2 linked regions of the Prochlorococcus marinus str. MIT 9313 genome follow. The protein of the gene in region 1 interacts with the protein of each later gene in a pairwise test. Links are inferred from orthologs where the notes say so. Each region holds a gene or a part of one and is shown on either strand. Other genes may lie near its edges.

The links.
Region 2: the proteins of cysE (region 1) and cysK interact in binary tests that used the Escherichia coli proteins (3 or more experiments, as listed by UniProt). The link is inferred for Prochlorococcus marinus str. MIT 9313 from one-to-one orthologs.

The regions. Positions count from the first base shown.
Region 1 is NC_005071.1:131,067-136,324, reverse strand. What follows is about bases 337-3,110. They hold cysE (serine O-acetyltransferase), read left to right. Parts: upstream 337-1,232; coding sequence 1,233-1,988; downstream 1,989-3,110. Other genes in these bases: AKG35_RS12630 (hypothetical protein), read right to left, coding at 2,704-3,110; AKG35_RS00590 (GntR family transcriptional regulator), read left to right, coding at 337-1,018. Outside these bases: more of AKG35_RS00590, read left to right, coding at 29-336; more of AKG35_RS12630, read right to left, coding at 3,111-3,282; rfbB (dTDP-glucose 4,6-dehydratase), read right to left, coding at 4,448-5,258.
Region 2 is NC_005071.1:256,518-260,529, reverse strand. The notes cover bases 1-2,771. They hold cysK (cysteine synthase A), read left to right. Parts: upstream 1-778; coding sequence 779-1,765; downstream 1,766-2,771. Other genes in these bases: queA (tRNA preQ1(34) S-adenosylmethionine ribosyltransferase-isomerase QueA), read right to left, coding at 1,795-2,771; AKG35_RS01195 (PLP-dependent transferase), read left to right, coding at 1-682. Outside these bases: more of queA, read right to left, coding at 2,772-2,910; AKG35_RS01175 (hypothetical protein), read left to right, coding at 3,706-3,933.

The sequences.
Region 1 (5,258 bases):
TGGCCGCATTGCGACCTGGCCTACCGGCGTGCGATTCCATATTCAGCAGGAAAGCGACATTCCAGCTTCGACCCAGCTTTACAACCAGATTTGTTTCGCAATCGCCGCACGTCATTACCCACCTGGCCACAGACTGCCCAGCACTCGCCAGTTAGCCATGCAAACTGGCCTTCATCGCAACACGATCAGCAAGGTCTATCGACAGCTTGAAACAGATGGGGTCGTCGAAGCCATGGCTGGTTCCGGTATCTACGTGCGCGACCAGCAAAAGCCGCGTGAAATCAAAACCCCTCCCCATTTTCGCAATCGGGGCACCCCTGACCTTGACCAGGAAGTGCGCAAGTGCGTCGATGGTCTGCTCAATGCTGGTTGCACTCTGCAGCAGACGAGAGAGATGCTAACTCGAGAAATTGACTGGCGACTTCGCTGCGGGGCAAGAGTGTTGGTAAGCACTCCGAGAGAGGATATTGGCGCCTCCATGCTCATTGCAGAAGAGCTGGAACCCCACCTTGATGTTCCAGTTGAGGTGGTACCGATGGAGGAGCTGGAAAGCATTCTTGAAAGCTCAAGCAACGGCACCGTGGTGACCAGCCGCTATTTTCTGCAACCGCTAGAAGAGCTAGCCAAACGCCACGGTGTTCGGGCAGTCGCAGTAGATCTAAATGACTTCCGCCAAGAGCTCGCCATGCTGAAGGAGTTGCGACCCGGCAGCTGCGTGGGGCTGGTAAGCATTAGCCCAGGGATCCTAAGAGCTGCCGAAGTGATCCTGCACAGCATGCGCGGCAATGAACTCCTGCTCATGACAGCTACACCGGATGTAGGCAGCCGCCTACTAGCCCTGCTACGAGCTGCCAGCCACGTGCTCTGCGATCGCCCCAGCCTGCCCCTCGTCGAGCAAAGCCTGCGCCAAAACCGTTCCCAATTGATACGAATGCCCCAACTTCACTGCGCCGACAGCTATCTCAGCACTGATACGATTGATCAGTTACGCAAGGAAATTGGCCTATTGGCTACTTGATTAAGAGCAAAACAATCAACAGTTAGATCTGAAGCAATTGCTTTGAACAGAAAAAGAACTTATCTCATTCAACCACTTTTATCGATTTTAAGCCGCTTCCAAGGCTGTACTGCCTGCAACTAGATTGGGCAGGGAATCTCATGAAGCCATTCAGCAGGCTGTTGACAGGGTCGGCCGACCAAAAACACAATCGAGGTGTTAGCAGTTTGAATCGATGCTGAATAATCTCCGCGCAGACTTTGCGATCATCCGTGAGCGTGATCCAGCGGCCAGAGGCCTCGTTGAGATCCTGCTTTGCTATCCAGGGGTTCACGCGCTGATGATGCATCGGCTCAGCCATCGAATCTGGTCGACCAGATTGCCGCTGATCCCAATGAAATTGCTAGCTCGCCTCATCAGCCACTTCAGCAGAAGTCTTACTGGAGTGGAGATCCACCCAGGAGCGAAAATTGGCAATGGTGTTTTCATTGACCACGGAATGGGCGTGGTGATCGGCGAAACAGCGGAGGTAGGTGATCGTTGCCTGCTTTATCAGGGGGTAACTCTGGGTGGCACAGGCAAAGATCACGGCAAGCGCCACCCCACGCTGGCAAGCAACGTAGTAGTAGGGGCCGGAGCCAAAGTACTTGGAGCACTTCACATAGGCAGCAACACTCGGATTGGTGCGGGATCAGTTGTGGTAAGTGACGTGGAAGCCAACTCCACGGTTGTGGGCATTCCAGGTCGAGTAATACATCAGAGTGGCGCGCGAATAGAGCCTCTTGCACATTCAGCTCTACCAGATGCAGAAGCCAATGTGATAAGAAATCTCATGGGAAGGATTGATCTGCTAGAAGCCAATATGGAAACAATGCGCAGAAAAATGCAAGCAATAAAAGACGGAAACTCTTACAATGAAGAGCTATTTGGCGAATCGCAGAATCTCAAGGATAAGGAGATTATAGAATATATAGGGGACAAAAAAATATAAAATATTTTAGCAGAGGCGAGGCATGCGAGTGGAGTGGCTAACATATAATCAAAAACATTGGCAATCACTATTCAAAATGAAAATTCTCAACGAAGTAGATAAGGGAAGCTAAAAACACAGTTCTAACTTGCCTAGACCTAGGTAACACATAAGAAATAATATATAGCACTCCAAAGACAGGCTGAAATAGACATCTTAGAGGGGTAAGAAATTATTTTCGAGAGACCTGGCCCTCCAAAATATTTCATTTGATGTTCCAAAGGAGAAAATCTTGGGATTTTAGTAAGGACTGGAGAAGGGAAAAGCACTTAATTACAATTAATCTGCGGGACGCTTCCTCCTAATGAGGAAATGGAAATAATGCTGCGCTACTTGCACAAGGCTAGGCAGCGGATTCAATTCTGAATTTAGAGGCTGAGATAGCGTTTACCTTGATGCTTCACTACTAGGCCTCAATAAAGAAGAAACAGATAATAAATGAGATAATATTTTGCCATTTGCGGATATAGAGAATTTCATACATCAACCAGTAAAATCTTACTCTATGGCAAGCGTATATAGGCTTATTAAAATCAGCAGGTCCTAAAATAGCCACTATAAAAATAATGTTAAAAGCATAACCTGAGACATAGGCAATAGATAGAGAATCGGATCAGAGGGGAGGCGAAAAGCTTGAATCTGCTAATTTTAGGAACGCAGTGATTGCTTATCATTCTCAAAGGTTATCGCACGTTGCAATTGGCAGAGTAAAAAGGCGTATATATAAACCAATTGATCGAAGCATGCCATGCTTACAAGGCCAGCGAGAAAATGGAACTTTTAGTAGAGCCTGACATCTTTTAGCTCTCTCGATTGTCAAAAGATTCAAAAAGGTATCACTATTCAGGGAATAACATTTTTGAAATGTCTGATACTGGCGTAAAACTGAGTAAAGAGGTATCTCAGAAGAATTCATATGGGCAAATTTCCAGACATTATTTAACCAGTAATTAACACCAAGTCCTTGAGACCCTATAAAATTAGGGCCATGCTGACGATAAAGCACTAGAGATTCATCTAGAAAGCTAATATAACCAAAGGAACTTGCTACTAGGGCTAACCACCAATCATGCATCATTGCGGTAGAAGGAATTGGTAATGCAATTTGCAGCAAGCATCGATTAAAGAGAGAAGGGCAACCTGTAACAACATTAGTCAAAGCAAGGTCTTTAAAGCAAATTCGCTTAGGGTTAAGGTGCTGACGTTGCAAAAAACTACTTTGCAAGTGAGCACTGTATTGATCGACCACATCCAAGACACAATGCACTAAGAGTGGGGTTGAAGAAGTGTAAATATTTTCCAAGTATTGGATTTGAGCAAAAAAATTTTTTCAAGCTTATGTGGCAACCAAATATCATCTTGATAAGAAAGTGCTATGTAAGAAGCAGAAGGCGATTCCAGTAGCTTGTTGATATTCCCTACACATCCTAAATTCTCATCAGATGGAAATCTTTGAAGCCAATTCCCATATTTATCTTGAAATGAATTTATGAGTTAAATTGTGGAGTCTGCTGAGTAATCAGCACGCAACAAAACTCGTATAGGCCTTAAGGTTTGATTGTAAATAGAATTGAGCTGAGCCTCCAAAAATTGTTCGCCATTATAAGTAGATAAAATTACTTCTATATCCTGGCTTCTTAACATAGAGAACATCCTCATTTTTGGAAATACCTCCATATACTGACTACATTTACACAGATCAGATAAAAGCTTGAGTAATTACCCAGACCCCACCCATGAATAATGGATTCTACGGGTAAATGAACGCACAATCAGTACTGGGCAAGGCTTCGGGTAATGTCAGCATCTTCCAAATAAATGGAATAGCGTTCATCAAATCCTCCAAGCATCTAGAACGCATCAATACTTATGACCATACAACAACCACTTAGGTAAGGCACCTCAAACATCTGATGATAATTTATATCAGTCATTACATACCAAAGATCACAACATTTTAACCAATCAGGCTTAATCTATTCGGAAAGAAAACGATGAGTTAATAAAGTAAGTACAGTTGAATTATTTTTACATAGTTTATGATGATTGCCAGATTCATCGAAAATCTGAGGGCATGCGAGGCTTGCCTCAGGATGAATTTGAAGCGAAGCGATCAACTTTTCTAATGTTCCCAGATACCAGCCAAGATCTGTATGCAGTATTCCTACATAAAAAAAATAAACTTCAATTTATTCAGTAGGTGATTTACAGCTAGGTCATACCCGAGACTATCTAATCGAGTGCAGAAATAATCTGATTTATCTGCCAAAAGGTCAACAGACTCAGCATGAGAATAATCTTTTACTGCAACAGTATAGCCTATATTTAAAGGCAGGAAAGAGAGAAGAATGACCGGAGACCATCGACCACTAACTGAGAAGTATGATAAGCAGAAACTAGCAATAGAAGTTCTCTTTTTACTAAGCATTGGCATCATTAGAGAGCCGGGGAAGGCCGATTCTCTGACCAAGATAGTCAGACTTAGAGCTAACTTTTTGGCACCAATCAAGATTGTCTAAGTACCAAGCCACAGTTGCTTCTAGGCCCTCCTCAAAACTATGTCGAGGTTTCCAACCCAGATCATTTGTAATCTTCTTTGCATCAATAGCATACCGACGGTCATGGCCAGGACGGTCACTAACTCTGGTAATCAAACGCGTATGAGGTGCACCGTAGGGGCGAAGACTATCCATCAAGTTGCAGATAGTCTCCAAAACATCACGATTCGTACGCTCGCTAGGAGAACCATGATCACCAGCACCTCCAACGCAATAACTCTCACCTAACCCACCTCGAGTAGCCGCAAGTAGTAATGCCTCGACATGATCTTCGACATATAACCAATCCCTTATATTCGTGCCATCTCCATACAAGGGAATAGGCTCACCCGCCACGGCCTTGAGTATGGCAATAGGAATCAATTTTTCTGGAAATTGCCAGGGACCGTAGTTATTGGAACAATTCGTAAGTACCACAGGAAGTCCATAGGTGTGATGCCAAGCAGATACCAGATGATCGCTAGCTGCCTTACTCGCGGAATAAGGCGAACGAGGGTCATACGGAGTAATTTCCGAAAACCGCCCAATAGGACCAAGAGAGCCAAACACCTCATCGGTACTGATGTGATGAAAACGAAAGTGCTGATGCCTTTCCTCGGGCAATTTCTCCCAATGAGAGAGAACTGCCTGAAGAAGATTGAAAGTGCCATTCACATTGCTTTCGATAAAAGCT
Region 2 (4,012 bases), 120 kb from region 1 along the record:
GTGCGTCGATCTGCCAGCGGTAGCCCGCCTAGCAAAGGCTCGAGGTATCCCCGTGATCGCTGATGACACCATCGGCTCACCACTCAATCTTGATGCGCTGCCCCATGCAGATCTGGTGTTTAGCTCCCTCACCAAAAGCTTCGCCGGCCGTGGTGACATCCTGGCGGGTTCTCTCGTCGTCAGCCCTAGCTCCCCCTGGCGAGAGGAACTCTCCAGAGAGCTCTCGACTGCCCTTGCTCCCCTGGGGGATGCTGATGCCATCGCCTTAGAACAAGCCAGCCGAGATGTGGCCCAGCGGCTGCCGCAGCTCAACAACGCCTGCCAAAGATTGGCAGACAAGCTGGCCTGTCATCCCTCTATTGCTCGAGTACACCACCCAGGCCAATGCACCAACTTCCAAGCCCTGATGCGCCCTGGCGCCGGCCACGGCTGCCTGCTCTCGTTTGAGCTATGGGGGGGGATAGAGCAAGCCAAGCGGGTGTATGACGCCCTGCAGGTCTGCAAAGGTCCAAGCCTCGGCACAAGCTTCACGCTGGTGTGCCCCTATGTACTGCTCGCCCATTACAACGAACTGAGCTGGGCAGAATCCTGTGGAGTACCCAGCCATCTGCTGCGCGTATCCGTAGGGCTTGAAGATCCCGATAATCTTTGGCGCCGCTTTGAGATGGCGTTGAAGGCCTAACCGTAAGCAACCCATCACATGGTCGTCACAACAGATCATCGTCCTCACCAATAGAGCCAAATTCCAGCTAATGATGTGGTCGATTCATATGCACGCATGTCCCGCATTTACGAAGACAACAGCCAGGCAATCGGCAACACTCCACTGGTCAAACTGCACGCCGTCAGCAAAAACGCCAAGGCAACTGTTCTCGCAAAGATTGAAGGCCGCAATCCCGCCTACAGCGTGAAATGCCGCATTGGCGCCAACATGATCTGGGATGCCGAAAAGCGCGGTTTACTGAGCAAAGAGCGCACGATCATTGAGCCCACCTCTGGTAACACCGGCATTGCACTGGCCTACACAGCAGCAGCCCGCGGCTACAAACTGATCCTCACCATGCCCGAATCAATGTCGCTAGAACGGCGGCGGGTGATGGCAGTGCTTGGTGCAGAACTCATTCTCACAGAAGCAGCCAAGGGAATGCCAGGCGCCATTGCCAAGGCAAAAGAGATCGCCGAAAGCGATCCCCAGAAATACTTCATGCCCGGTCAGTTTGAGAATCCGGCCAATCCCGACATCCACAGCAAAACAACCGGTCCAGAAATCTGGAACGACTGTGATGGCGCCATTGATGTGCTCGTGTCTGGCGTAGGCACCGGCGGCACGATCACAGGTGTCTCCCGTTACATCAAGCAGGAGAAAGGCAAAGCCATCATTTCTGTAGCCGTCGAACCAACCCATAGCCCGGTTATCAGCCAAACCCTCAACGGGGAAGAGGTCAAACCTGGTCCTCACAAAATCCAGGGCATTGGAGCCGGCTTCATTCCCAAAAACCTCGATCTTTCTTTAGTGGATCGTGTGGAGCAGGTCAGCAATGATGAATCCATCGCCATGGCCCTGCGCTTGGCAAATGAAGAAGGTCTACTGGTGGGCATCTCCAGTGGTGCGGCAGTTGCAGCGGCTATTCGTCTGGCAGAACAACCCGAATTTGCGGGCAAAACCATCGTGGTCGTGCTGCCAGACATGGCCGAGCGTTATCTCTCTTCAGTGATGTTTGAGAGTGTGCCCACAGGCATCATTCAGGCCCCTGTAGCTGCCTAAATCGCCTCCAGCTAGAAACTGATAACTGATCAACAGGGGCGGGCCGCTGGCAACACCGCCTCTGGATCAATCCACATCGCATCGCCATAAGAGAAAAAGCGATATTGGTGCTCAATGGCCTCGGCATAGAGCGCCAGCAGCCGTTCACGACCAACCATGGCACTCACCAACAGCAATAGAGAGCTTTTGGGCAAATGGAAGTTGGTGAGCAGTCCATCCACCACAGCAAAGCGATAACCCGGCTGAATCACCAAATCCACTGGTCCACAAAACGACTGCAGGAATCCGCCACCTGCCAAAGCAGCACCTTCAAGGGCCCTGACGCTGGTGGTTCCCACAGCAATCACCCGGCCTGCTCGTGCTCGACAAGCCATCACCGCCTCAACAACGTCGTCGCGCACCTCCACCCACTCGCTGTGAAGCTGCAAATGGCTCAGATCCTCAGTTTCAACAGGTCGAAACGTGCCTAAGCCCACATGCAAGGTGACACTGGTCAGCATCACTCCCCGCTGCTTGAGAGCCTCCAATAACTCATCACTGAGATGAAGCCCCGCCGTTGGCGCCGCAACGGCGCCGGGGCGAGATGCATAACGGGTCTGATAACGCTCGCTATCACTTGGATCATGACGTTGGATATAAGGCGGCAATGGCACTTCGCCGTAGCGCTCAAGCAGCAACTCAAGCTGCTCGGCATTGGCGTAATGGCTCGGGAACTGCACAACCCGTCCGCCACTAGCGCTGTCTTTGCTGATCACCTGCAAAGCAATGGGCTCCTCGCCTAGAGCCTCGAGCCAAAGCTGATCACCTGGACGCAAACGTTTAGCAGGCCGGCCCAAACACAGCCAGCAACCCTCACCACGCGGCTCAAGCACCAACAACTCAGCCAATCCACCACCTGATCGCCGCACCCGCAGCCGAGCCTTAAGAACGCGAGTGTCATTGATGACAAGCAGGTCACCAGCGCGCAATTCCTCCTGCCAATCCCAAACCTCGGCATGTCGAGCGATGGGAGGCTTCATCCCCAATGGCTGCACAATCAAAAGCCGCGCCGAATGTCTTGGCTCCACCGGCAGCTGAGCTATGCGCTCAGGATCAAGCGGATAGTCATAAGAACTGAGCAGAGAATCTCTTGGGTCTAGAACCATTCGTGAAGTCTTGCTTTATGAGTGACGTTCAAAAAACCGTTCAGAAAGTTCTGGGTTCACAAACCACCAATTTTTTGGTCCGCTGTTCATTCATATCCATTTTAATGCTCGAGCAGGGAAGAGCATCCACCAGAGCAAAGCGTCAGATCAGCAGCCCTTGCCAAAAGGGTGGGAGGAAACCAAAGCAAATCTCCAGGAAATCAGCATAGGTTTTCAATCTTCTCTGCTGAGAGCGTTCAGCATCATCCTCATCGCACATTGCGGCACCATGCACTTGATGCTGGCAGATTAAAGTGAATAGGGTGAAAACTATTGATTGAAAGCTCGAAGTTTTCTCTCGCAAAAATCATGCAAAAGCCTGCCTCTGTTGGGTTTAAGCAAAAACATGTGCGTCCCAAGACGCAATTCATGGGTGTATTCAACTATTTCTGGAGGACTACATCTGAATATCAATTCAAAATCATGATCTTGATGAAATTAATCTTTACCTATGACCCTGACAGGAAATGACATTTTGTCATTAATTGCATCAGATCGCTTGTAGAAACAAACCGTCAAGTTGAATATTGCACACTCAACTCTTTCCCATCTGCGCTCACTATTGATAGGCAATACAATTGTGGGCGGCAATACAGAGTTTAAAATTTTTGCATAGACATGGGCATTGACAGGATCAATTGCATCGCCTGACTAGTTACACCCTTTAATCTAGTATTTTTTAATAGCACACCATGAAAAATGACTAAAGGCATAAATCTCTTCACTGCTTGTTTTCTTTTCATTCTCGCTGCATCCTTGCCTCAATCAATTAAATCACAGCCCAGCAAAGGTATCACCAATAACTATGATTACTACTCTCCATGGAGTCCTGGGGATGCTGGGGTTTATGTTGACAAGGATGGCTATGCATTTGATCCCTGCATGTCAAGATTCCCTGAAGATTGCGAGAAGAAAACCTACATCAATCTTGGCAAGTGGCAACGGATTAGTGATGAAGTCATGCAAACACCAAAGGGGACTTAGGGGACTTTTTTCTGCAGGAATGAATCTCTCAAGAGAGAAACATCAACCAATGGCCTATTCAGTTGCACAAAAGAGGGAT